One region of the Mesorhizobium sp. M1D.F.Ca.ET.043.01.1.1 genome, then DNA from elsewhere that is predicted to be linked to it. Evidence: riboswitches for the same ligand, from Rfam matches in the RefSeq annotation. Region 1 holds a riboswitch; each other region holds the start of a gene.
The links. Region 1 has a riboswitch for cobalamin ahead of bluB (5,6-dimethylbenzimidazole synthase). Riboswitches for the same ligand answer to the same signal wherever they lie in the genome.

Region 1 (5,852 bases):
CATCACCGGCCTGATCGGCGGCATTGCCGCGTTCCTCCCCATTCCCGGCTTGAGCGGCCTCGTCAGCTTCATCAACACGGTCATTCGGCTGTCGCTGACCTATGTCGACGAGATCATCCTCGGCTACAACATCCGCATCAATTCGAACTCGCCTTTCGAGACCGCCAGGCAAGGCGTCGTGCTCTACGCGCAGAACGGCAAGCACATGGTCAAGAATGCCGTCTGGCTGGCGGTGATCATGTGGGGCGTGTCCTTCGTCATCTTCCTTTTGATGCTTGCCCCGGCAGCCGCCATCCTCTGGGTGATGCCCGGGCAGCTCGCCGGCTGGGCCTTCGTGCTGGCCATCGTCTTCGCCTGGGCCTTCAAGGCGGCCTTCATCGAGCCTTTCGCCATCGCTTCGCTGATGCAGGTCTATTTCGCCACCATCGAAGGCCAGGTTCCCAATCCGGAATGGGACCGGCGCCTAGCCGAGGCCTCGTCGAAGTTCAGGGAGCTTCGCGACAAGGCGCTGGGCTCCTTCGGCGGCTCGCGCTGGGATTCGCCCCGGCCTGCCTGATCGGCAGCCCCGAAGGCAACCCGATCAAGGCTTCGGCAGGTCAGCGCCGCGAAGCTTGGCAATCGCCGATTTGAGCGGCGCCTCGCCGGCGCCGCAAAAGGTCTCGCTCATCACCAGGTCGGGCAGCGGCAGGCGCCGCCCCCAGCCATGCGCCTCGAGGTCCGGCCGCGGCGCGAATTCCGAGACGCGGCCGACGCAGAGATAGGCTATCGGCGTGACATGGTCGGGGATCGACAACAGCCGCTTCAGCGCCTCGGTCTCGATGATGCTCACCCAACCGACGCCGACGCCTTCGGCGCGCGCCGCCAGCCAGAAGTTCTGTACCGCGCAGACGGTGCTGTAGAGGTCCATCTCCGGATTGTGCCAGCGCCCGAGCGGCGAATTCTGCGAGCGCTGCCGGTCGCAGGTGATGCAAAGATTGAGCGCGCTTTCGCAGATGCCCTCGAGCTTCAGCGTGCGGTAGAGCGCCTGCCGCTCCGCCTCGATCGCCGGCAGTTCCTGCTCGCGCGCGGCCAGGAACAGGTCGCGCACCTGCCGCCGTCTTGTCGCATCGCGGATGACGATGAAGTTCCACGGCTGCATGTAGCCGACCGACGGCGCATGATGGGCAGCCGTCAACAGTCGCGCCAGCACGCCATCGTCGAGATCGTCGGCAGTGAAATGGCTGCGCACGTCGCGCCGGGTGAACATCGCCCGGTAGACGGCCTCGCGCGCCAATTGGTCAAAGTCGCCGCCGCCGGTGGCGGCCATTCGTGCCTGCATCGCTTGTCCCCTTGCGATAAGCAGCCCTCCGCCTGACCATGCGGACGACCATTTCTGCCGGGCCGGTCTTCTGGCTCGGGATCGACCCGCATCCGGCGCCTTCCCGTCTAGGACAGTGGCTTTTGCCGGCGCGGTCCCCCTCACAGCGTTGGGCACGCCACGGATTTCAACCGTGTTCCCGATTCTCCCGCGTCGCGGGCACCAGGCAGCGGCAGGACTCTATAGCGAAGCGGAAGCCGCGCCAATGCCGCTTGCGCACGATCGGGCGCGATTTTCCCCAATCATTCGGCGCCGAAACATGGCTATCCGGGCGACAGGTGCCTAGATTAGGGGCCATGGCTACCCGTCTCTACACCCATCCGGTATTCCTGGAGCACCTCACGCCGCCCGGTCATCCCGAGCGTCCCGACCGTTTGCGCGCCATCGAGCGCGTGCTGGACGACGAGGCTTTCTCGGCTCTCGACCGCGTCAGGGCGCCGGAAGGCGACGAGGCAACCATCCTTTATGCCCATCCGGAAGATTTCGTCGCCCGCGTCCGCGCGGCCATTCCTGAGACCGGCATCGTCTCGATCGATGCCGACACCAGCGCCAGCCCGAAGAGCTGGCAGGCCGCGGTGACGGCGATCGGCGCCGCCAATGCGGCGATCGACGATGTCTTCGAGGGGCGCGCCGCCAATGTCTTCGTCGCCGCCCGTCCGCCCGGCCATCATGCCGAGAGGACGACGGCGATGGGCTTTTGCCTGTTCAACACCGCGGCGATCGCGGCCCGCTACGCGCAGAAGAAGCACCAGGCCGAGCGCGTCGCCATCGTCGATTGGGACGTGCATCACGGCAACGGCACGCAGGACATCTTCTGGGACGATCCGTCGGTGCTCTATTGCTCGACGCATCAGATGCCGCTTTACCCGGGCACAGGCGCCAAGAGCGAAACCGGCGCCGGCAACATCGTCAACGCGCCGCTCGCGCCGAGCACCGGCAGCGATACGTTCCGCGACGCCTTCCTGTCGCGCGTGCTGCCGTCGATCGACGCATTCAAGCCGGACCTGATCATCATTTCCGCCGGGTTCGATGCGCACCATCGCGATCCGCTGGCCGCGATCAACCTGACCGAAGACGATTTCGACTGGGCGACCGGCCAGCTTATGGAGCGCGCCGGGCGCCACAGCGGCAACCGGCTCGTCAGCCTGCTGGAGGGCGGCTACGATCTGCAGGGACTGGCATTTTCGGTCGCCGCCCATGTCGGGCGGCTGATGAAGGGATGAATTATGGCTGATGAAGCTAACGAAGACGTCAAGACGATGAGCTTCGAGCAGGCGCTCGACGCGCTGGAGAAGATCGTCGATGATCTGGAGCGCGGCGATGTCCCGCTCGATCAGTCGATCAGGATCTACGAGCGCGGCGAGGCGCTGAAAGCCCATTGCGACCGGCTGCTAAAGGCGGCCGAGGACAAGGTCGAGAAGATCAGGCTGTCGCGCGACGGCAAGCCGGTTGGAACGGAGCCGCTCGACGCCGAGTAGCGTGGAAGAGGGGCGGGGGAAGAAAAGCAGGTCGGGGGAAGAAAAGCAGGTAAGGAGTTCAAGCATGTGCCGCAACATCAAGACCCTGTTCAATTTCGATCCGCCGGCGACTGATGACGAGGTCCAAGATGCGGCGCTGCAGTTCGTGCGCAAGCTGAGCGGCTCGACCAAGCCGTCCAAGCGCAACGAGCATGCGTTTCACCACGCCGTCGAGGCGATCGCGGCAGCCGCGCGCGAGCTGCTCGACAGCCTCGAAACCACGCAGCATCCGCGCAATCGCGAGGAAGAGGCCGCTAAGGCGAAAGCCAGGTCCGCGCTCCGCTTCGCCTGAGGTCATGACATGAGCTTCTTCCCGGGAAACGACCCTGAGGCCGGCGACGCGTTTGCCTGCGACCAGATCGAGTTGATGGTCATCCCCAACGCCAAGGATATTGGCGGCTTCGAGGTTCGCCGCGCCCTGCCGACGGCGAAACGCCGGCTGGTCGGTCCCTTCATCTTCTTCGACCGCATGGGACCGGCGATCCTGCGCGCTGGCCAGGCGATCGACGTGCGCCCGCATCCGCATATCGGGCTTTCCACGGTCACCTATCTGTTCGACGGCAAGATCAGGCATCGCGATTCGCTCGGCACCGAAATGGTGATCTCACCCGGCGACGTGAACCTGATGACCGCCGGCCGCGGCATCGTTCATTCCGAGCGCACGCCCAAGGAGTTGCGTGGCGCGCCGATGTCGGTCTCTGGCCTGCAGACCTGGCTGGCCTTGCCCGACGGCAGGGAAGAGGTCGCCCCGGTGTTCGCGAATACGTCGGTGATCCGCCTGCCCGAGATCGACGCCGACGGCGTCAGCGGCCGAGTCGTCATCGGTGAATTTTCCGGGCTGCGCTCGCCGGTCGCGACCGCCTCGGAGACGCTCTACGCCGATTTGCGGCTGGCGGCGGGCGCCAGCGTCAAAATCCCCGCCGATGCAGAGGAGCGCGCCATCTATACGCTGGAGGGTGAGGTTTCCATCGCCGGCGACCGCTTCCCGGCCGAGCGACTTCTGGTGTTCAAGCCGGGCGAGGAGATCGTCGTTTCGTCCGAGCGCGGCGCGCATTTCATGCTGTTCGGCGGAGCGTCGCTGGGTTCCAAGCGTTATATCTGGTGGAATTTCGTTTCCTCCTCGAAGGAACGCATCGAGCAGGCCAAGGAAGAATGGAAGACGGGCCGCTTCGATATCGTTCCTGGCGATGAGGAAGAATTCATTCCGCTGCCGGAAGGTTAGAGCGGGATGGACGACGTGCGCCAGCCGCGTCACTGGCACGCATTTACATTCGCCCGCCAGCAGCATATTTCGCGCATGATCGAGGCGCATATTCAAAGGTTAGCGCAACGTTAAGACTGAGCAGGCTGCACCAGAGTGAACCCAAAGCCCGACACGCCGCTTCTCGACAAGGTCCGCATTCCCGCGGATTTGCGGTCGCTTGACGAAAGCGAGCTGACGCAGCTGGCGACGGAACTGCGCGCCGAGTTGATCGATGCCGTGTCGCACACCGGCGGCCATCTCGGCGCTGGGCTGGGCGTGGTCGAGCTGACGGTTGCGCTGCACTATGTCTTCAACACGCCGCAGGACCGGCTGATTTGGGATGTCGGCCACCAGGCCTATCCGCACAAGATCCTGACCGGCCGCCGCGATCGCATCCGCACGCTTCGCCAGGAAGGCGGTCTCTCCGGCTTCACCCGGCGGGCGGAGAGCGAATACGACCCCTTCGGCGCCGCGCACTCCTCGACCTCGATTTCCGCCGGCCTCGGCATGGCCGTGGGCCGCGAGCTCGCGGGCGGCCGCAACAACGTCATCGCCGTCATCGGCGACGGCGCCATGTCCGCCGGCATGGCCTATGAGGCGATGAACAATGCCGGCGCGCTCGACGCCCGCCTCATCGTCATCCTCAACGACAACGACATGTCGATTGCGCCGCCGACCGGCGCGATGAGCGCCTATCTGGCGAGGCTCGCCTCCGGCAAGGCGTATCTCGGCCTGCGCGATTTCGGCAAGAAGCTGTCGTCCTATCTCGGCAAGCGGGCCGACCGCGCCATCACCCGCGCCGTCGAGCATGCGCGCGGCTACGTCACCGGCGGCACGCTGTTCGAGGAGATGGGCTTCTACCACATCGGCCCGATCGACGGGCACAATCTCGAGCACCTGATCCCGGTGCTTAAGAACGTGCGCGACAATGCCGACGGCCCGGTGCTGATTCATGTCGTGACCCAGAAGGGCAAGGGCTATGCGCCGGCTGAAGCCGCCGCCGACAAATATCACGGCGTCAACAAATTCGACGTCATCACCGGCGCGCAGGCCAAGGCGCCGGCCAACGCGCCGAGCTACACCAAGGTCTTCGCCGAGAGCCTGATCCAGGAAGCGCGCGAGGACGATCGCATCGTGGCGATCACCGCCGCGATGCCGAGCGGCACCGGCCTCGACCTTTTCGGCGAGGTGTTCCCGTCGCGAACCTTCGATGTCGGCATCGCCGAGCAGCACGCGGTGACCTTCGCCGCCGGGCTCGCCACCGAAGGCTACAAGCCCTTCACCGCCATCTATTCGACCTTCCTGCAGCGCGCCTATGACCAGGTCGTGCATGACGTGGCGATCCAGAAGCTGCCGGTGCGCTTCCCGATCGACCGCGCCGGCTTCGTCGGCGCCGACGGCGCCACCCATTGCGGCGCCTTCGACACCACCTTCCTGGCCTCGCTGCCCGGCTTCGTTGTCATGGCCGCAGCCGACGAGGCCGAGCTTCGCCACATGGTGCGCACCGCAGCCGACTATGATGGCGGCCCGATCGCCTTCCGCTATCCGCGCGGCAACGGCGTCGGCGTCGACATGCCGGAGCGCGGCTCGGTGCTCGAGATCGGCAAGGGCCGTATCCTCAAGGAAGGCACCAAGGTGGCGCTTCTCTCCTTCGGCACGCGGCTGCAGGATTGCCTGCTGGCGGCGGAAGAACTCGGCGCGGCGGGCCTTTCCACCACCGTTGCCGATGCCCGCT
Region 2 (5,852 bases), 2.3 Mb from region 1:
ACACTGCGCCTGGCAAGCCGGCAGGAAGCCGGCGTCCTTGTCCTGCGGCGTGGCGGGCATGGCCTGCGAAAGCAGCCAGACCGAGCCGAACAGCAGCGGCTGATGGATGAGGTAGAAGGCGAGGCTGTGCCGGCCGATGAAGGTCAGCGGATTCGACCAGCGGCCGGGCATCCAGGTTCCCAGCCGGGCGAGAAGACCGGAGGCTGAAGCGAGCTTGACGACCGCGATGCCTGCGAGCACCGCGCCGAACCATGGAAACAGCGGCACATAGTCGTTGGAGCGCGGGTTGGTCGCCGACAATCCGACCCACCACAGCGCCGGATGGTCGAAGACTTCCGATCGCAGATAGTAGGGTGCTGCAATCACGGCTGCCGCGACGATCGCCGTCAGCAGTGCCGGCAGCCTGAGGAAGGCAAGGCCGAGCAGGCTCGCCAGCGCGATCTCGTGCAGGATGCCGAAGAAGATGAAGCCGTCCGGCGTCGCGATGTAGGTGATGGCCGAGATGGCGATCGCCGCCACGGCGACCATGGCAAAACGCTTCCAGAAGCTCGGCCAGCGGATCTGGCGGCCATGCGCCAGGAACAGGCTGACGCCGACCAGGAACAGGAAGGTCGAGGCGATGCAGCGCGCGTAGAGCTTCCACCAGCCGAAAGCGGTTAGCCCCGGCGTGGTGTAGCCGAAATTCTCGAGATCCCAGGTGAAGTGGTAGCTCGCCATCGCGATCAGCGCGATTCCGCGCAGGATATCGAAGGCGACGATGCGGCTGTGTTTCGGCGCGTCCTGAGCGGCTTCGCTCGTCGTTTGAAGGCTCATCATCTCGCATTCCGATTCAGTCGTGCCAAACGACTATCACGGTTCTGGCCAACAACAGAGGGCGGATCGGCGGCTGCCATTCCGGCGGCATGGCAAGCCGCTTTAGGCCAGCGGCGGAAAGCCTTTGACCGGCTTCGCTTTTCGGCTTCTCGGAGTCGATTTCCTGCTACCGGTCCGCCACTGGTCCGGCCAGATTGGCGGGCGATTCACTTTCGGAGGGCCGATGTCCACCCATGTGCGCCATCCGATCTGGCTTCCGGCCCTGAGGCCCGCCGATGCGCGCACCTTCGCCTCGCTCTACGCGGTCGAATCGTTTGCCCGCGCCACGATCTCGAGCGTCATCCCGATCCAGGCTTACGAAATCCTGCACAGCGAGCAGATCGTCTCGATCCTCTACACCGTCGTGTCGCTGCTCGGGCTTTCGGTGACATTGTTCATGCCGATGCTGATCCGCCGCTTCGCGCGGCGCTGGGTCTATACGGCCGGCTGCCTGATGCTGGCGATCGGCTCGGTGTTCTTCGTCACCCACACGCTGCCGGGGCAGCTCGCCGGCATGCTTTGCCGTGTCATGGGGGCGAGCGCGCTGTCGATCACGCTCAACCTCTACATCATGGACCACATCCGCAAGGCCGACTTCATGCAGGCGGAATCGCTGCGCATGGCGTGGTCGATGTTCGCCTGGACCGGCGGGCCGACGCTGGGCATCTTCCTCTATACCCGATTCGGCATCTATGCCGCGCATGGCGCGGTCGTGGCGTTTGCGCTGGCGCTGCTTGCGCTGTTCTGGACCTACCGGCTGGGCGATAACCCGTCGATCCGCCCCGGCAAGAGCCGTCCGGCCAATCCGCTTGCCAATATCGGCCGCTTCATCGCGCAGCCGCGGCTCAGGCTCGCCTGGCTGATCGCCTTCGGCCGCTCCTGCTTCTGGACGACCTTCTTCGTCTATGGCCCGCTTTTCATGGTGATCACCGGCGAGGGCAAGCTTGCCGGCGGGCTGCTGGTGTCGGCAGGCAATGCGCTGCTGTTCATGGCGATCTTCTGGGGCAGGGCGGGCAAGCGCTTCGGTGGCAGACGCACCATGACCTTCGCCTATTTCGCCATGGCGGCAATGCTTTTTGCCGCGGGCGGCGTCGGCCAAGCCGCGCCGCTGCTCACGGCCGCGTTCCTGCTCTGCGGCGCGCTCTTTACGATTGCGCTCGACGCGCTGGGCTCGACCGCCTTCATGCGCTCGGTCCGTTCCTATGAGCGGGCGCAGATGGCGGCGGTCTACCGCACCTATCTCGACTTCTCCGAGCTGACACCGCCGCTGGTCTATTCGGTGGTGCTCACCTTCTTCGGCCTCGGCTCGGTCTTCGTCACGCTCGGCATACTGGCCGCCTTCTGCGGCTTCTTCACCTGGCGCTATCTGCCGAAGTCGTTTTGATCAGCGAGCGGGCTGGTACGCTGCATCGCGCCTGCCCGCCCACTTGGATCCGGCTGCATCGGCTGTTCCCCCGCTCCCGACAGCCGGCACCCCGGACCAGGCCGTTGTGAATTGCGGGGCCATTGTGGTGTCCGGGGACCGCCCTTAAGGTCGCTTGCCGATGCCGGCGCCTGCCGGCTGGCGAGGGCCGCAAAGCATGTCTGCAAGAACGATGTCGCTTACCGAGGAACTGGTAGCTCGTTGCTTTCGCATCGTCGAAGACACCGGGCCCGATCCTAACGCCGCGCATCTGGATGACGCCGACTACGATGCGATGCTGGACATCCTGGAAGCGGAACTCCCAGCTAGCGAGCCGCTCTGGCTGTTCGGCTATGGCTCGCTGATCTGGAAACCCGAGATCGAGCATGTCGAGGAGCGCGTCGCCGTGGCGCGCGGCTGGCATCGCTCTTTCTGCATGAAGATGACCCGCTGGCGCGGTACCAAACAGAGTCCGGGCCTGATGATGGCGCTGGATCGTGGCGGCCAATGCAAGGGCGTAGCATTCCGCCTGAACGGTGGCGACCGCCGGCGGGCTCTGGACAAGCTTTTCCGCCGCGAGATGACGCTGAAGCCAACCAGCTACCACCCCCGCCTGCTGCAGCTTGCAACCGACAAGGGGCCGTTGAAAGCGCTCGCCTTCGTCATCAATCGCAAGGGCACCACCTATGCCGGCCCGCTCGGCGAAAGCGAGGTGGTGGAAAGGCTGGCGACGTCCTGCGGCCATTGGGGTTCAGGCGCCGACTATCTCTACAACACCGTCAAGAATCTCGAAGCGCGCGGCATTCACGACGCCCATCTGTGGCGGCTGCAGCAGCTTGTCGCTGAAAGAATCGCCGCTTCCTAGCATGCGAATCCATGGCGCAATCGCGTTTGGCGATGACGGAAATTGGTTTGCCGCCTGCAGCGATTCTGCCTATAGTCGGTGCCGTCGTCGGTTCCGTTTTTGGAGCCAAGAGGGAATGCGGTGAGGGTGAATTTCCTGCCCAAAGCCGTGGCTGCCCCCGCAACTGTGTGCGGTAGTCCTCTCCATAGACCACTGGGGATTTTTCCTCGGGAAGGTGGGGAAGGGCGCGGATCCGCGAGCCAGGAGACCTGCCGGCGACGGGAAAGTTGACTTCGATGCCCTCGGGTGGAGGGCGAAAGGACAAGACATGAATACCGCTTCCGTCTCTCTCGGCGCCTCCGTCTCCTCGCAGTCGCGCGTCATGCAGCTGGCTCTGGCCGCGCTGCTCGGCATTTTCGTCGTCGGCTTTGTCGGCTTTTCGCATATCGATGCGGTCCACAACGCTGCGCACGACTATCGCCATTCGATGGCGTTTCCCTGCCACTGAGGAAGGCCTTACACCATGAATCTGTTTCGCAACGTCGTGTTCATCGCGGCGATCGCGGGGCTCGTGGCGGGCATCGCGCTCGCCTGCATGCAGGCCTATGCGACCGTGCCGCTGATCCTCAAGGCGGAAGTGTATGAAAAGGCAGGCGGCGGCCATCACCACGACCATGCCGCCACAACCACCGACAACAATGCGATGAGTTCGGCCGCGCCGGCGGCGATGAGCAGCGCGGCTCCAGCGCCTGCCGACGCGGCAGCTCCGGCCGAGGACGAAGGCTGGGCGCCGGCCGACGGCTTCGAGCGCTTCGCCTTCAACGTCGTCGCCAACATCGTCACCGGCATCGGTTTCGCGCTGATCCTGGTCGCGGTCTCGGAGTTTGCCGGTGGCATCGGCAATTGGCGTCAGGGAGTATTCTGGGGCCTTGCCGGTTTTGCCGTGTTCACTTTGGCGCCCGGCCTCGGCCTGCCGCCCGAACTGCCGGCGATGCCGGCGGCCGAGCTCCTGCCGCGCCAGATCTGGTGGATCTCGACTGTGGCTGCGACCGCCGCCGGACTTGGCCTGATCGCCTTTCGCAAGTCGCTGCCGCTGGCGATCCTCGGCGTCGCGTTGATCGTTGCTCCGCATATCGTCGGCGCGCCGCAGCCAGACAGCTTCGAGACGGCAATTCCGGAAGGGCTGCACCATCAGTTCGTGGTTGCCGTGACGCTCACCGACCTGGTGTTCTGGCTGGTGCTGGGCGCAGTTGTCGGCGTGGTGCGCGGCCGCTTCGCCGGCGCGGCGACCAGCCTGCGCGGCAGCTTTGCCTGATCGCGCCGAAGGTCGGCTGACCTTCATCATCGGCGGCGCGCGCTCCGGCAAGAGCGCGCATGCCGAAACCCTGGTCACGGCAAGCCCGTCGCCCTGGGCCTATATCGCCACCGCGCAAGCCTATGACGACGAGATGCGCGAACGCATCGCGCTCCATCGCGCGCGGCGCGGCGAAGGCTGGGCGACCGTCGATGCGCCTCTCGACCTCACCGGCGCGATTGAGGCTTTGCCCGATCACCAGCCGGTGCTGATCGATTGCCTGACATTGTGGCTGACCAATCATATGCTGGCGGACCATGATCTCGAGGCCGAGTGCCGGCGGCTCTCGGATGTGCTGTCGCGGCCGCGCGGGCCCTGGTTCGTGGTGGCGAACGAGGTCGGGCTCGGCATCGTGCCGGACAATGCGCTGGCGCGCCGGTTCCGCGACGCCGCCGGCCGGCTCAACCAGCAGGTCGCGGCCGTCGCCGACAGCGTGCTGATGATGGTGGCGGGGCTGCCGCTCAAGGTGAAGTGACATGGCCGAAATCGACGATAAGGATGCCGAGCGCCATCGCGCCAAGATGGCCAAGCGCAAGGCGGTGCAGGATGCCGAGGTGGCCGGCAAGACGATCGAGAAGGGACTGCTGATCGTCAACACCGGGCCGGGCAAGGGCAAGACCACCGCCGCCTTTGGCCTGGCGCTCAGGATGCTCGGCTACGGCAAGCGCGTCGGCGTCGTCCAGTTCATCAAGGGCAAATGGCACACCGGCGAGAAGAACGCCTTCGCCGCTTTCGGCGATCGCGTGGTGTGGCATGCGATGGGCGAGGGCTTCACCTGGGAGACCCAGGACCTGAAGCGCGACATTGCCGCCGCCGAGGCCGCGTGGGCGAAGGCACTGGAGCTGATGGCCGATCCTTCGATCAGCCTCGTCGTGCTCGACGAGCTCAACATCGCGCTGCGCTATGACTATCTCGATCTCGAGAAGGTGGTTGCGGCGCTGAAGGCGCGTCGCGAGGATTTGCATGTCGTCGTCACCGGCCGCAACGCCAAGCCACCGCTCGTCGAGGCGGCGGATCTCGTCACCGAGATGGGGCTGACCAAGCACCATTTCTCGGCGGGCGTGAAGGCGCAGCAGGGGATCGAGTTCTAGCCGCTGATCAAAATGGTCAGGTAGATCACGACCGCCGACAGAACCCCGAACAGAGCGATCAACAGCCCGTCGGCGATCCGGTAGAGTTTCAACGCCTGCCTGATGTCGGTGCTCTCGGCCTCGCGCCGGCCGCCTTCGCCCATGAAGGCGTCCTCGACCATCTCGCCGCCATAGCTGCGCGGCCCGGCCAGGGACAATCCCAGCGCGCCGGCCATGGCGGCTTCCGGCCAGCCGGCATTGGGCGAACGGTGTTTCTTCGCGTCGCGCCGCATGACCTGCCAGGCGTTGCGAGGATCGGCGCCCTTGACC
Region 3 (5,852 bases), 840 kb from region 1:
CAGCGACCACTGGGTGCTGCTCGGCATGTTCGGCATCGTCATCCCGGTCCAGTACTGGCTGGTGTGGACGGCCTGGTACGGACTGTTCGTGATCTTCATCCCGGTCTACTGCTTCCTGCTGATGCCGGCGATCACGGCGCTTCATGGCGATACCGAGCGCTTCCTCGAGCGCATCGCCGCGCAGCAATGGGCGATCATGATCTCGGTCTATTGCGTCAGCCATGTTCCTGCCCTGCTGACGCTCAACGTGCCGGGTTTCGAAGGCCGCAATCTTCTGCTCATCGCCTTCCTGATCATCGTCGTGCAGGGCAGCGACGTGCTGCAGTACATCTTCGGCAAGCTGTTCGGGAAACACCGCTTCTCGCCGACCGTCTCGCCGTCGAAAACCTGGGAGGGGCTGATCGGCGGGCTGGTCGCCTCCAGCCTGCTCGGCGCGTTGCTCTCCTTCATCACGCCGTTTTCGCCGCTGCAGGCCTCGACGGTCGCCTTCGTCGCCTGCACGATGGGGTTCCTCGGCGGGCTCGTGGCGTCGGCGATCAAGCGCGACCAGGGCGTCAAGGACTGGGGCCACCTGATCGAGGGCCATGGCGGCATGCTCGACCGCACCGATAGCCTCGTCTTCGCCGCGCCGATCTTCTTCCACATCGTGCGCTATTTCTGGACGGTTTGATCGCCGGCGAACTAAAGGCGGTTGCGCATCAGCATGGTGACGACGAAGAAGGCGCCGAGCGAGCTGGTGATGATGCCGATCGGCAGTTCCTGCGGCGGCAGCAGCGTGCGGGCCAAGAGATCGCTGGCCAGGAGCAGGATCGCGCCGAACAGCGCGCAGATCGCTATCAGCGGCCGATGCAGCGGACCGGCCAGCGGCCGGCCGAGATGCGGGATCATCAGGCCGACGAAGCCGATGACGCCGGCCACCGCCACCAGAATCGCGGTGGCCAGAGCCGCGATGAGGAATGTCGTGCGGCGCATCCTCGCCACCGGCACGCCGAGGCTTTCGGCGGCGCTTTCGCCGGCGAGGAAGGCATCGAAGCGGCGGTGGTTCCAGAGCCCATAGGCGAGAATGATGCCAGCGCCGAGCGCCGCCAGGCCGATATTGTCCCAGCGGGCGAGACCCAGCCCGCCCATGGTCCAGAACAGCACCGAATGGGCGGCGCGCTGGTCGCCGGCGAAGACGAGATAGTTGGTCAGCGCGGTGAACATGAAGGAAACGGCGAGGCCGGCGAGGATCAGCCGCTCGGGTCCCTGCCCCCTCACCCGCGACACGAGCAGAAGCACGATTGCCGCTGCCAGTATGCCGCCGGTGAAGGCGGCAAGGGGAAGTGTCCAGATGCCGAAGCTGTCGCCGAAGACGGTGATGACGGAGACCGCGCCGGCGGCGGCGCCCGAGGAGAGGCCGAACAGGAACGGATCGGCGAGATCGTTGCGGGTCACCGTCTGCAGCAGCGCGCCGACGATGCCGAGGCCGGCGCCGACAGCAATCGCCAGCAACGCGCGCGGCAGCCTGAGGTCGACGACGATGCTGCCGACCGGACCGGATACCTGGTTCCCGTCCAGCCCCATCGCATGTGCCAGCGCGCGCACGACCTCGTGCAACGGGATGAGCGTCGAGCCGTAGGCGATCGAAAGCAGCACGAGCGCTGCGAGCAGCACCGCGCCCAGCGACATTGTAAGAACGAACGATCCGTATCGCAAAGGTCAGAACGCTTCCGGATACATGGCCCTGGCGATCTTGCCGATCGCCTCGATGTTGGCGGGTCCGGGCGTCAGCTCGGCGTAACGCAGCGCAACGAAGCGCTTGTTCTTCACCGCGTCGGTTTCCTTCATCGCCGAATGTGCCTCGAGGAAATCGAGCAGCTTCCGGTAGCCGCCGCCGTCCTGGTAGTCGAGCAGGATGAGGAATTGCGGATTGCGCGACGCGACCGTCTCCCAGTCGGTATTGCCCCAGCTCGTGTCCATGTCGGCCATGATGTTTTCCCCGCCCGCGGCGGCGATCATGGCGTTGGGGATGGCGAACTTGCCAGCGGTGAAGGGCTTGTCCTCGCCGGAGTCATAGAGGAACACGCGCGCGCCCTTATGGTCGCCCACCTTGGCGGTGATGCCGGCCAGCTCGGCCTTCCAGCCGACGACCAGCTTTTGCGCCTGCGCGTCCTTGCCGAAGATCTTGCCGAGCTTCTCGACGTCGCCAAAGAGCAGGTCCATCGAAGCGGCGGGCCGGTTCTTGTCGAGATGGACGCAGCTCTCGGTCAGTACCAGTGTCTTGATGCCGTGCGGGGCAAGCGTGTCGGGCGTGACCTCGCCGCCCGGCTTCATGCCGTAATACCAGCCGGCGAAGAAGAAGTCCGGCTGCGCGGCTACAAGGTTTTCCAGCGTCGGGTATTTCGGCGCCAGCTCGGGGATCGAGCCCTGCTCGGCCTTGAATTCGGGGCCAACCTTGTACCAGCCGGTGATGCCGGTGAGCCCGACGATCGACGGCTGCAGCTTCAGCGCGAACGCCATCTCGGCCATGTTGAGGTCCTGGATGACGGCGCGCTTCGGCGGCGCGTCGAAGGTGAGCGGCTTGCCGCAGCTGTCGACGGTCACCGGGAAGGCGAAGGCGGCCGAGGCGACAAAAGAGAGGGCAAGCGACAAAGCGAGGCGTTTCACGGGATGGTGCTCCTTGATTGGGTTGGATTGTCTGGATTGGCTCAGGACGGGGCTGAAGCGCGGGCGGGAAGCTCGAAGACGGTGAGCTCGCGGTCCTCGGTCGGGTGCTGGAGGCGCAGCACATCGATGCCGAACACCTCACGGATGAGCGGCTGCGCCAGCGCCTCGCGCGGCGGCGCCAGCGCGTGCAGCCGGGCGTTGCTCATCACCGCGACGCGGGTGGCGAAGGGCGCCACCAGGGCGAGATCGTGCAGCACGGCGACAACGGTCATGCCGAAGCCGGCGACAAGGTCGAGCAACTCGCCGCGGGCGCGCGGATCGAGGTGGTTGGTCGGCTCGTCGAGGAACAGGATTTTCGGCTCCTGCGCGATGGCGCGGGCGAGCTGCGCGCGCTGGCGCTCGCCGCCGGACAGCGAGCCTACTGTGCGCGCGAGCAGCCGCAGCAATCCGGTCCGGCGCAAAGCCTCGACGACGATGTCGCGATCGTCGTGGCGGCGCCTCAAGCCCGCATGTGGGACGCGGCCAAGCTCGACATAGTCGATGAGCGCGAGCCGCGGATCCGGCTGGTCCGTCTGGCCGACGACGGCGATGCTGAGCGCCCGCTCGGCGGCGGTGATCCGGTCCAGCCGGCGTCCGGCAAGGCGCACCTCGCCGCGGCTCGGCGGCAGCGCCCCGCACAGCATGCGCAGCAGCGTCGTCTTGCCGGCGCCGTTAGGGCCGATGATGGCGAGACGTTCGCCGCCGGTCAGCGACAGGCTGACATCGTCGACCAGCGTCCGGCCGTTGGCCGTCGCGCCGAGGCCACGGGCTTCGAGAAGCTGCGCGGTCATAGGCGGCCCCCCCGATGATCGGAGAGAGCTTCGCTGCGCATTTCTTGCGTCGCCGGATCACAGCAAAGCGTGCACACGAAAATGCGGTGGATGCGATCGATGGAGCCGTCCAACATTCCGTCACTTTCCAAAAACGGCGACGGAAGGATGCCGGACGAGCCGGCCGACAGGACCGGTGCCCGCGTCTCCTCCCGGCACACCCCGTCCGGTCAACTCGTGTCGATGGCAGGTCTCCTGGCTCGCGGGTCGCCGCGCCATCCGCCTTCCCAGCCTTGCCGGCCAGTGGCATTCCGGATGGAGCTCGCCGCTCACAGTTGCGGGGGCAGCCACGGCCTCGACCCTGAGCGGATCTCACCGTGTTCCCTTTTCACCCCTCGCCTTGCGGCTCGGGGACCATGACACCGCCATCGTAGGTTGTCCGCGCGCGAGTCGCAACGGACTTCTGCGCGACCTGATCACCCCGTGAAATTCCCAATTTGCAGCTCGATATGTAATAACGTTACATATGCTCGAAGGCCCTATGTCAATCCCTTTCCGGCACTGCCTCAGCCAAACATCGGAAAATTCTCAGAAACCGTTCGGGATTTTCCGGGCCGGAAACCGCAAGAAGATCGGGCTGGCGAAAGACAGGCCGCAAACGCCCGATCCCTCTCTCCAGCCGATATATTTCCCGGTCGCCGCATCCTCCCCGCGCGAACGCAACCTTGGTCGTGGAGACAAGCATGATTGCCGCACTCTCTGATAACAAGGCGCTGAGGCGTCGCCTTGTCGCCGGCTCGATCGCCGTCCTCGCCTGCGGCGCGGCCCTGGTCTGGCACGGCGCAAGAAGCGAAGCCTCGAACGCCACCCCGGCCGCCCCGGAGACGAAGCTCGTCAAGGCCATAGCAGTCGCTCCGATGCTCGGCGCGGACACCCGAACCGCCGTCGGCGAGATACGCCCGAGGCTTGAAAGCGACCTAGGCTTCCGCGTATCCGGCAAGCTGCTCGAACGCATCGCCGAGGTCGGCGCGACGGTGAGGAAGGGCGAGGTGCTCGCCCGCATCGACGATCAGGACTATCGCAACCGGCTCGCCAGCGCCGAGGCCGATGTCGCGGCGGCGCAGGCCGTGCTTGTCGAGGCAAGTGCCGCCGAGGCCCGCATCGGCGCGCTGCTCGCCAAAGGTTTCACGACACGGGCCAACTATGACGCGACGCTGAAGAATCTGCGCTCGGCGCAGGCCAAGCTCAAGTCGGCGAACATCGCCTTCGAGATGGCCAAGGACCAGCTCGGCTATACCGAGCTGCACGCGGAATTCGACGGCATCGTCACCGCGAGCGGCGCCGAAGCCGGCCTGTCCGTCAATGTCGGGCAGATGGTGGTCCGCGTCGCCGATCCGCAGAGCCGCGACGCCGTGTTCTCGATCGCCGAAGCCGCCTTCGCCAACACGCCCGATACGAAGCGGCCGCCAAAGGTGACCGTCTCGCTGCTCAGCAATCCGGCGATCACCGCGGCCGGCACCATCCGCGAGATCGCGCCGATGGCCGATGCCGCCACCCGCACTTTCCAGGTGAAGGTCTCGATCGAGAATGCGCCCGACGAAATGCGCTTCGGCGCCAGCGTTTCCGGCCGCGCCGAGGTCGCCGGCGCGCCGGTCGTGGTGCTGCCAGGCAGCGCGCTGTTCGACAAGGATGGCAAGCCGGCGGTGTGGATCGTGGCGCCCTCGTCGGCCGTCGAGCTCAAGCCGGTCACGGTTGCCCGATACGAGACCGACCGCATCGTCGTCAGCGACGGGCTCAGCAAAGGCGATCTGGTCGTCACCGCCGGCGTAAACCGGCTGCGGGAACACGAAAAAGTCCGTATCGTTGAGGGAGAAGGAAAATGACCATGTCCAAGACAAAGGTCCTCATCGCCGGCGCCGGTCCGACCGGACTGACGCTCGCGCTCTGGCTGACCAGGCTCGGTGTCCCGGTCCGCATCTTCGACAAGGCTGACGGTCCGGGCGAAACCTCGCGGGCGCTTGCCGTCCAGGCGCGCACGCTGGAGTTCCACCACCAGATCGGCATCGTCGACGATGTCCTTGCAGCAGGCATCCGGCTGGAGCGGCTTACCATACATACGCCGGCCGGCGTCGCTGCCAGGCTGCCGCTGTCCGACTTCGGCCGCGGCATCAGCCCCTTTTCCTTCGCCTTCGCCTTGCCGCAGGACATCCACGAGCGTGTGCTGATCACGCATCTGCAGCGCGCCGGCGTCGAGGTCGAGCGCGGCACCGAGCTCGTCGCCTTCCAGGACGAGGGCGATGCGGTCATCGCCACGCTGAGCAAGGATGGCCGCACCGAAACCGTCAGCGCCGCCTATCTCGCCGGTAGCGACGGCGCCCGCAGCACCGTTCGGCATGG
Region 4 (5,852 bases), 830 kb from region 1:
GATCCAGGCGAAATTCCGCAACGCCGGTCAGACTTGCGTTTCGGCGAACCGCCTTTACGTCCAATCGAGCGTTCACGATGAGTTCGTCGAGAAGTTCGTGGACAAAGTCCGGCACTTGTCGGTTGGCGACGGCTTCGTTGCCGGAGTGGACATTGGACCGCTGATCGACATCCATGCTCTGCGCAAGATCGAGTCGCACATTGCAGATGCCGTTGCCAAGGGTGGGATTATTCGATGCGGGGCCGAACGCATCGGCAAGGATGGCACCTTCTTCAAGCCCACAGTGCTCACCGAAATTTCCAGCATCATGGCTGTTGCGCAAGAGGAGACTTTCGGGCCGCTGGCGCCGATCATTCGCTTCGAAGATGCGGATCAGGTTGTGCGTGAGGCCAACGACACGATCTACGGCCTCGCCGCCTATTTCTATGCCTCGAACCTCAAGCGTGTCTGGCGCGTTGCCGAGGCATTGGAATACGGCATGGTTGGCATCAACACGGGGCGTATGTCTTCGGAAGCGGCGCCTTTTGGCGGCATGAAGCAGTCCGGCATCGGGCGGGAGGGTTCCCGCCACGGGCTCGAAGACTACCTCGAAATGAAATACCTCTGCATGGGCGGCATCTGATCTCTATCTGGATGGACACCTCGGGCGGCGCACGATCAAACCAAAGAGATGATTCGAGCGCGGACCGCTTCGGGTCGTTTCAGTGCCCCCGCCTGCGCGCCTTAAGCTTGGATAGGTGAGCAACCTACCGTCCGCAGGTGCACCTTGCCTCCTCGCTGTAGAGGGGTTTCAACGTAGCTGGGCGTCTAGATGCATACCGCGGCACGTCTCGCCAGGCCGGTGTCTGCTGCAACTAAGAAGGCGATTGTGCATCAGGTGCGCTGAGACAGCGAAGGTAGTCAACCCGACGATGCAAGACGTCCGCACGGCGAATTGGCGCACCGAAACGTTTACGCCGCAACCTCCTTATTGCCGCACGGCCCACTGAGCCCCCTTCGCGCATCGCTCTGAATCGGTACAGTCGCCGGCATTCCCGCCTGGAGAAGATTCAGTGACACAAGACGTGCCCAGGCCGCGCATGCACGAAAGACATTGAGGGTTGAGATCCAATGATTATAGCGCATCTGCTCGACATGGACGGGGTCCTGGTCCGGGGCGGCCAACCGATTTCTGGCTCGGTCGGCTATGTTGCCGGGCTAGTCGCCAAGGGTGAGCCCTTTCAGATCTTCACCAATAACTCGCGGTTCACGCCAGAAGATCATGCCGAGCGTCTAAGAGCGGTTGGCTTCGCCGTGCAGCCAGAGCACATCTACACATCGGCGCTCGCCACCGCGCGGTTCATGGCGCTGCAAAAGCACCGATCAACTGCCTATGTTATCGGCGACCACGGTCTGGTCGAGGCCCTGCGGCAGGCAGGCTGCCGAATAACAGAGTTTGCCCCCGAATTCGTGGTCCTCGGAGACACCACGTCGTACCACTACGAGCAGATCGCAACTGGCGCTGAGCTTGTGGCGAAGGGCGCGCGCTTTCTCGCCACCAACCCGGATGCCACTGGCCCGACCGAGCGGGGCTCCCATCCGGCGTGCGGGGCTGTCGCGGCACTAATCGAGAAGGCCACCGGCCGTCAGCCCTATTTCGTCGGGAAGCCGAACCCGTTCATGATGCGCGACGCGCTCGACCGGCTGGGAGTTCGAGCTGTCGATACCATCATGGTCGGGGACCGCATGGATACCGACGTGCTCGCGGGGCTGGAATCGGGCCTGAGAACAGCCCTTGTGCTTACTGGTGTGACCAAGCTGGCAGACATAGAGCGGTTTCCATTCAGACCGGACTACGTGGTCGAGTGCCTTGCCGATCTGGGCCAAATCATAGCGAACCAATAAGCCGAACGCACCCCTACACGAAGACCGAACGCTCCTCTACGTTCCGCATGCCGGCCGTCAACCTGGGCAATGATCGGGAGGAACAGCCGGCCCGCATCCAGAAAAGAAGTGATAAGCGTGACAACTTAGTCGAAGTGCACCCATGTAGGGCAAGCAAGTTCATTGTGAGCTTCACTGCTTTGGTTCTGCACGTTCCAGCGATCGCACCGGAATTGATCCGGTGATTGGGTGCGCCCGTTGTCGGATCGTCGACGATGTCCGCAATGTCACACAATGCTTTCAGAGCGATTGCATCGTTCCTAACGATTTTCCCAGTTGGCACGACGATGCGTTCTCTGTGCAAGAGCACTGCGACGCGGCCGACCCGAGAAGGCACCACCTGATGATCACGCCGTTCCAACAATAGGGGCGCCGCCTCCAACGAGCGCCGATCAAACGGAAGCCATCGCGCTTTCATTCGTCTGGTTGTCCGGACATGACGAATTCGATTTCGGGCCAAAAGTGAGTGCACCCGATGACCCCCATGTTTGTGGAAGGCGAACGGGCACTTGCGTCGACGGCCGGCCAGTCGGCAAACACCCTGAAGCACTTCGGTGGAGCGCAGTTCGAGCGCGACGGGGCGGCGCTGAATGCCTTTCGACCGACCCGACCCTCGTAAGCGGCTTTGGGCGAAAGAGACCGATCAGCGCAAGGTGTTACTCGCATAATCACATAAACATCTCGTTATATGGTATTGACAAGGATCGAAGCGGCTGTGATTGTACGCATGTCATGGTTCTTCGCGCGGCACTGCCGTAGCGGAGCTAAGAGGGAAGCCGGTGCGATGCCGGCGCTGCCCCCGCAACTGTTAGCGGCGAGCCAAGCCCATTGATGTCACTGAGGCGAACGGCCTCGGGAAGACGGGCGGAGGCTTTGACCCGCGAGCCAGGAGACCTGCCACGACGAACAACGTCCACGGGCGGGGTGTCTGGTGGTCGCGGTAGCTCGGCTTCGTGCCGCCTATTCGCGGGTTCCTTGTCCCCCGCCCCAACCATCGGGGTATGGCATGACTGTCTCTCAACGAATTCCTGTAGCAACGCTCGGCGTGCCGCGTATCGGTCGACGGCGGGAACTGAAATTCGCGCTTGAAAACTACTGGTCCGGAAAATCTCGCGCTGCCGATCTGCTCGCGACGGCGAAGACGCTGCGTGCCGCTAGCTGGAGGGAGCAGCACGATCGCGGCGTGTCGAAAATCCCGTCCAACGATTTCTCGCTTTATGACCACGTGCTCGACACAGTCGCCATGGTCGGCGCCGTTCCGGCACGATACGCCTGGACTGACGGCGAGGTCCCACTCGATATCTATTTCGCCATGGCGCGCGGCAATCAAGGTCAGGCCGCGGATTGTGGACCTGCCGGTGACGAGCCTGCGGCCAATGGGCAGGGCCTTGCCGCGATGGAAATGACCAAATGGTTCGACACCAACTACCACTACATTGTGCCGGAACTCAGGGACGATCAGAGCTTTGCCCTCTCGTCGGCGAAACCGGTCGATCATTTCCTCGAGGCCAAGGCGCTCGGCATCCACACTCGCCCGGTCCTGCTTGGACCGGTTACCTTTCTCAAGTTGGCGAAGTCACCTGAGGAAGGTTTCAACCCTATCGCGCTCCTGCCACGGCTGCTGCCCGTCTACGAGGAACTCCTGCAGAGGCTAAAGCTCGCGGGAGCCGATTGGGTGCAGATCGATGAGCCGGCGCTCGTGCTCGATCTGATTCCCAACGAACGGGATGCGCTCCAATTCGCCTACTCCCGGCTGTCGAAAGCAGCACCCGAGTTGAAGATCATGGTCGCTACCTATTTCGGATCGCTGGGAGACAATCTCGAGACCGCAATTTCTCTGCCCGTGGCGGGACTGCACGTGGATCTCGTGCGCGCTCCAGAGCAGTTGGAGGCCGTCGGCCGGCTCGCGCAGAAGGAACTTGTGCTCTCGCTCGGGCTGATCGACGGCCGCAACGTCTGGCGCGCGAACCTGCCTGCGATATTTGACCGTATCAAGCCGATCGTCGCCGGTTGGCCGCTGGAGCGGGTGGAGATTGCCCCGTCCTGCTCGATGCTGCATGTGCCGATCGACCTGGACTTGGAGACGGCACTCGATGCGGATGTGAGGTCGTGGCTCGCCTTCGCAGCGCAAAAGACCGACGAGCTGGTCGTGCTCGCCCGTGCCCTGGCCGAAGGCCGGGACGCAGTGGCCGCCGAACTGGAGGCGTCGGCTGAGGCTGCCGCCGTTCGCGCGACATCCGCCAAGGTGCATGATCCGCTCGTCGAAGGCCGGGTCGCCAGGATCAAGGTCGGCATGACGCGCCGGAAGAGCGCATTTGCCGGCCGCTCCAAGCTTCAGGCCGACGTGTTTGGCTTGCCCCCCTTCCCCACCACGACGATCGGCTCCTTCCCGCAAACAGCCGAGATTCGCAAGGCGCGGGCAGCTCATGCCAAAGGCCAGCTGAGTTACGTCGACTATGAAGCGTTCCTGAAGAAAGAGATAAAAGCCGCCGTTCGCTGGCAAGAAGAGATCGGACTCGACGTGCTGGTCCACGGCGAATTCGAGCGCAACGACATGGTGCAATATTTCGCCGAGCAGCTCTGCGGCTTCGCCTTCACGCAACACGGGTGGGTGCAAAGCTATGGCTCGCGCTTTGTGCGACCCCCGATCATCATTGGAGATGTGTCGCGACAAAATCCGATGACACTACATTGGTGGCGATATGCCCAGTCGCTAACGCTGAAGCCGGTGAAAGGCATGCTTACCGGTCCCGTGACGATCCTCAATTGGTCCTTCGTCCGAGACGACCTTCCGCGCTCAGCCGTCTGCCGTCAGGTCGCGCTCGCCATTCGCGATGAAGTGAGCGACCTTGAAAAGGCCGGCGCTAAGATGATCCAGATCGACGAAGCCGCACTGCGCGAGGGCTTGCCGCTGCGCCAGGCCGACTGGGAGGCCTATCTCGACTGGGCCGTCGAATGCTTCCGGCTGGCTTCAACGGCCGTCGAGGATGCGACCCAGATCCACACCCATATGTGCTACTCCGAGTTCGGCGACATCGTGGACGCTATCGCCGCAATGGATGCGGATGTGATCTCCATTGAAGCCTCGCGCTCGCAGATGGAACTGCTCGATACGCTTCGAACCTTCAAGTATCCGAACGATATCGGACCTGGCGTCTATGACATTCACTCGCCGCGGGTCCCGGAAGTGGGCGAGATTTCCAACCTCATCATGCTTGCGCGCGATCGATTGTTGGATGACCAACTGTGGGTGAATCCCGACTGCGGCCTCAAAACGCGCAGATGGGAGGAGGTCCGCTCTGCCCTGGTGAACATGGTGGCTGCGGCACGCGCAATTCGGGAAAAAGCGCAAACGGCGTAGGACTCGGTGACACTTGCCGGCGGTGAGCGGCGACGCTGCACCCCGGGCGAAGTAGGTTGAGGAGGCTATCCGGCTCACCCAAAGAAATCGACCTGCCGCCGACCGAAGCGCCTCCGTAAGCTTGGTCTGGTCGGGCCTTGTTATGGCGCGGCCACGCCAGCTGTTCCGAAGGCGGGCGTTGGCGGGCGATCGAAGCAGGCCGGCCCTCAAATGAGCCGGCCAGAGATCAGACGGCTGACCCCCAGCGGTTTCGGACTACTCCGGATTTAAGCTAGTCCAATATCACTATCATCTTTCCGATGCGATCGCCGAAACCTCCGTTCCGACATCGGCGACCATCGGGAGAGGCATCGGCGATCACGCGGGGCCGGTCCAAGGGTGTTCCGGGAAACCGGATGCAGGGCTAATCTGGGGGGAGGTTCAAACGGCACTTCTGTTGACTATCGTGACAGTATCGACGCTCCGCCATCTGCAGTCGGCCAACTCTCGCTCAATGGCCCGTCTGCCTCTGTCTCCAATTACGATCGCCGCGCAGGCGAAGCCGAACGACCGCAGCTTGGCTGGCGGA

Region 2: another riboswitch for cobalamin. It lies ahead of EJ067_RS29355 (CbtB domain-containing protein); the one in region 1 lies ahead of bluB (5,6-dimethylbenzimidazole synthase).
Region 3: another riboswitch for cobalamin. It lies ahead of EJ067_RS02330 (ABC transporter ATP-binding protein); the one in region 1 lies ahead of bluB (5,6-dimethylbenzimidazole synthase).
Region 4: another riboswitch for cobalamin. It lies ahead of metE (5-methyltetrahydropteroyltriglutamate--homocysteine S-methyltransferase); the one in region 1 lies ahead of bluB (5,6-dimethylbenzimidazole synthase).

The regions. Positions count from the first base shown of each region.
Region 1 is NZ_CP034444.1:1,311,594-1,317,445, reverse strand. It holds gene EJ067_RS06710 (hypothetical protein) at 1-556, shown strand, start outside; gene bluB (5,6-dimethylbenzimidazole synthase) at 581-1,318, opposite strand; cobalamin riboswitch at 1,361-1,539, opposite strand; gene EJ067_RS06700 (histone deacetylase family protein) at 1,654-2,580, shown strand; gene EJ067_RS06695 (exodeoxyribonuclease VII small subunit) at 2,584-2,835, shown strand; gene EJ067_RS06690 (DUF2277 domain-containing protein) at 2,900-3,166, shown strand; gene EJ067_RS06685 (pirin family protein) at 3,176-4,096, shown strand; gene dxs (1-deoxy-D-xylulose-5-phosphate synthase) at 4,232-5,852, shown strand, end outside.
Region 2 is NZ_CP034444.1:6,129,327-6,135,178, forward strand. It holds gene EJ067_RS29340 (DUF1624 domain-containing protein) at 1-813, opposite strand, end outside; gene EJ067_RS29345 (MFS transporter) at 1,037-2,236, shown strand; gene EJ067_RS29350 (gamma-glutamylcyclotransferase) at 2,433-3,119, shown strand; cobalamin riboswitch at 3,191-3,390, shown strand; gene EJ067_RS29355 (CbtB domain-containing protein) at 3,427-3,606, shown strand; gene EJ067_RS29360 (CbtA family protein) at 3,622-4,413, shown strand; gene cobU (bifunctional adenosylcobinamide kinase/adenosylcobinamide-phosphate guanylyltransferase) at 4,406-4,927, shown strand; gene cobO (cob(I)yrinic acid a,c-diamide adenosyltransferase) at 4,929-5,543, shown strand; gene cbiB (adenosylcobinamide-phosphate synthase CbiB) at 5,540-5,852, opposite strand, start outside.
Region 3 is NZ_CP034444.1:468,198-474,049, forward strand. It holds gene EJ067_RS02315 (phosphatidate cytidylyltransferase) at 1-670, shown strand, start outside; gene EJ067_RS02320 (iron ABC transporter permease) at 682-1,668, opposite strand; gene EJ067_RS02325 (ABC transporter substrate-binding protein) at 1,699-2,646, opposite strand; gene EJ067_RS02330 (ABC transporter ATP-binding protein) at 2,688-3,476, opposite strand; cobalamin riboswitch at 3,683-3,889, opposite strand; gene EJ067_RS02340 (efflux RND transporter periplasmic adaptor subunit) at 4,199-5,338, shown strand; gene EJ067_RS02345 (FAD-dependent monooxygenase) at 5,341-5,852, shown strand, end outside.
Region 4 is NZ_CP034444.1:2,145,142-2,150,993, forward strand. It holds gene EJ067_RS10620 (NAD-dependent succinate-semialdehyde dehydrogenase) at 1-622, shown strand, start outside; gene EJ067_RS10625 (HAD-IIA family hydrolase) at 1,111-1,884, shown strand; cobalamin riboswitch at 2,640-2,840, shown strand; gene metE (5-methyltetrahydropteroyltriglutamate--homocysteine S-methyltransferase) at 2,930-5,284, shown strand.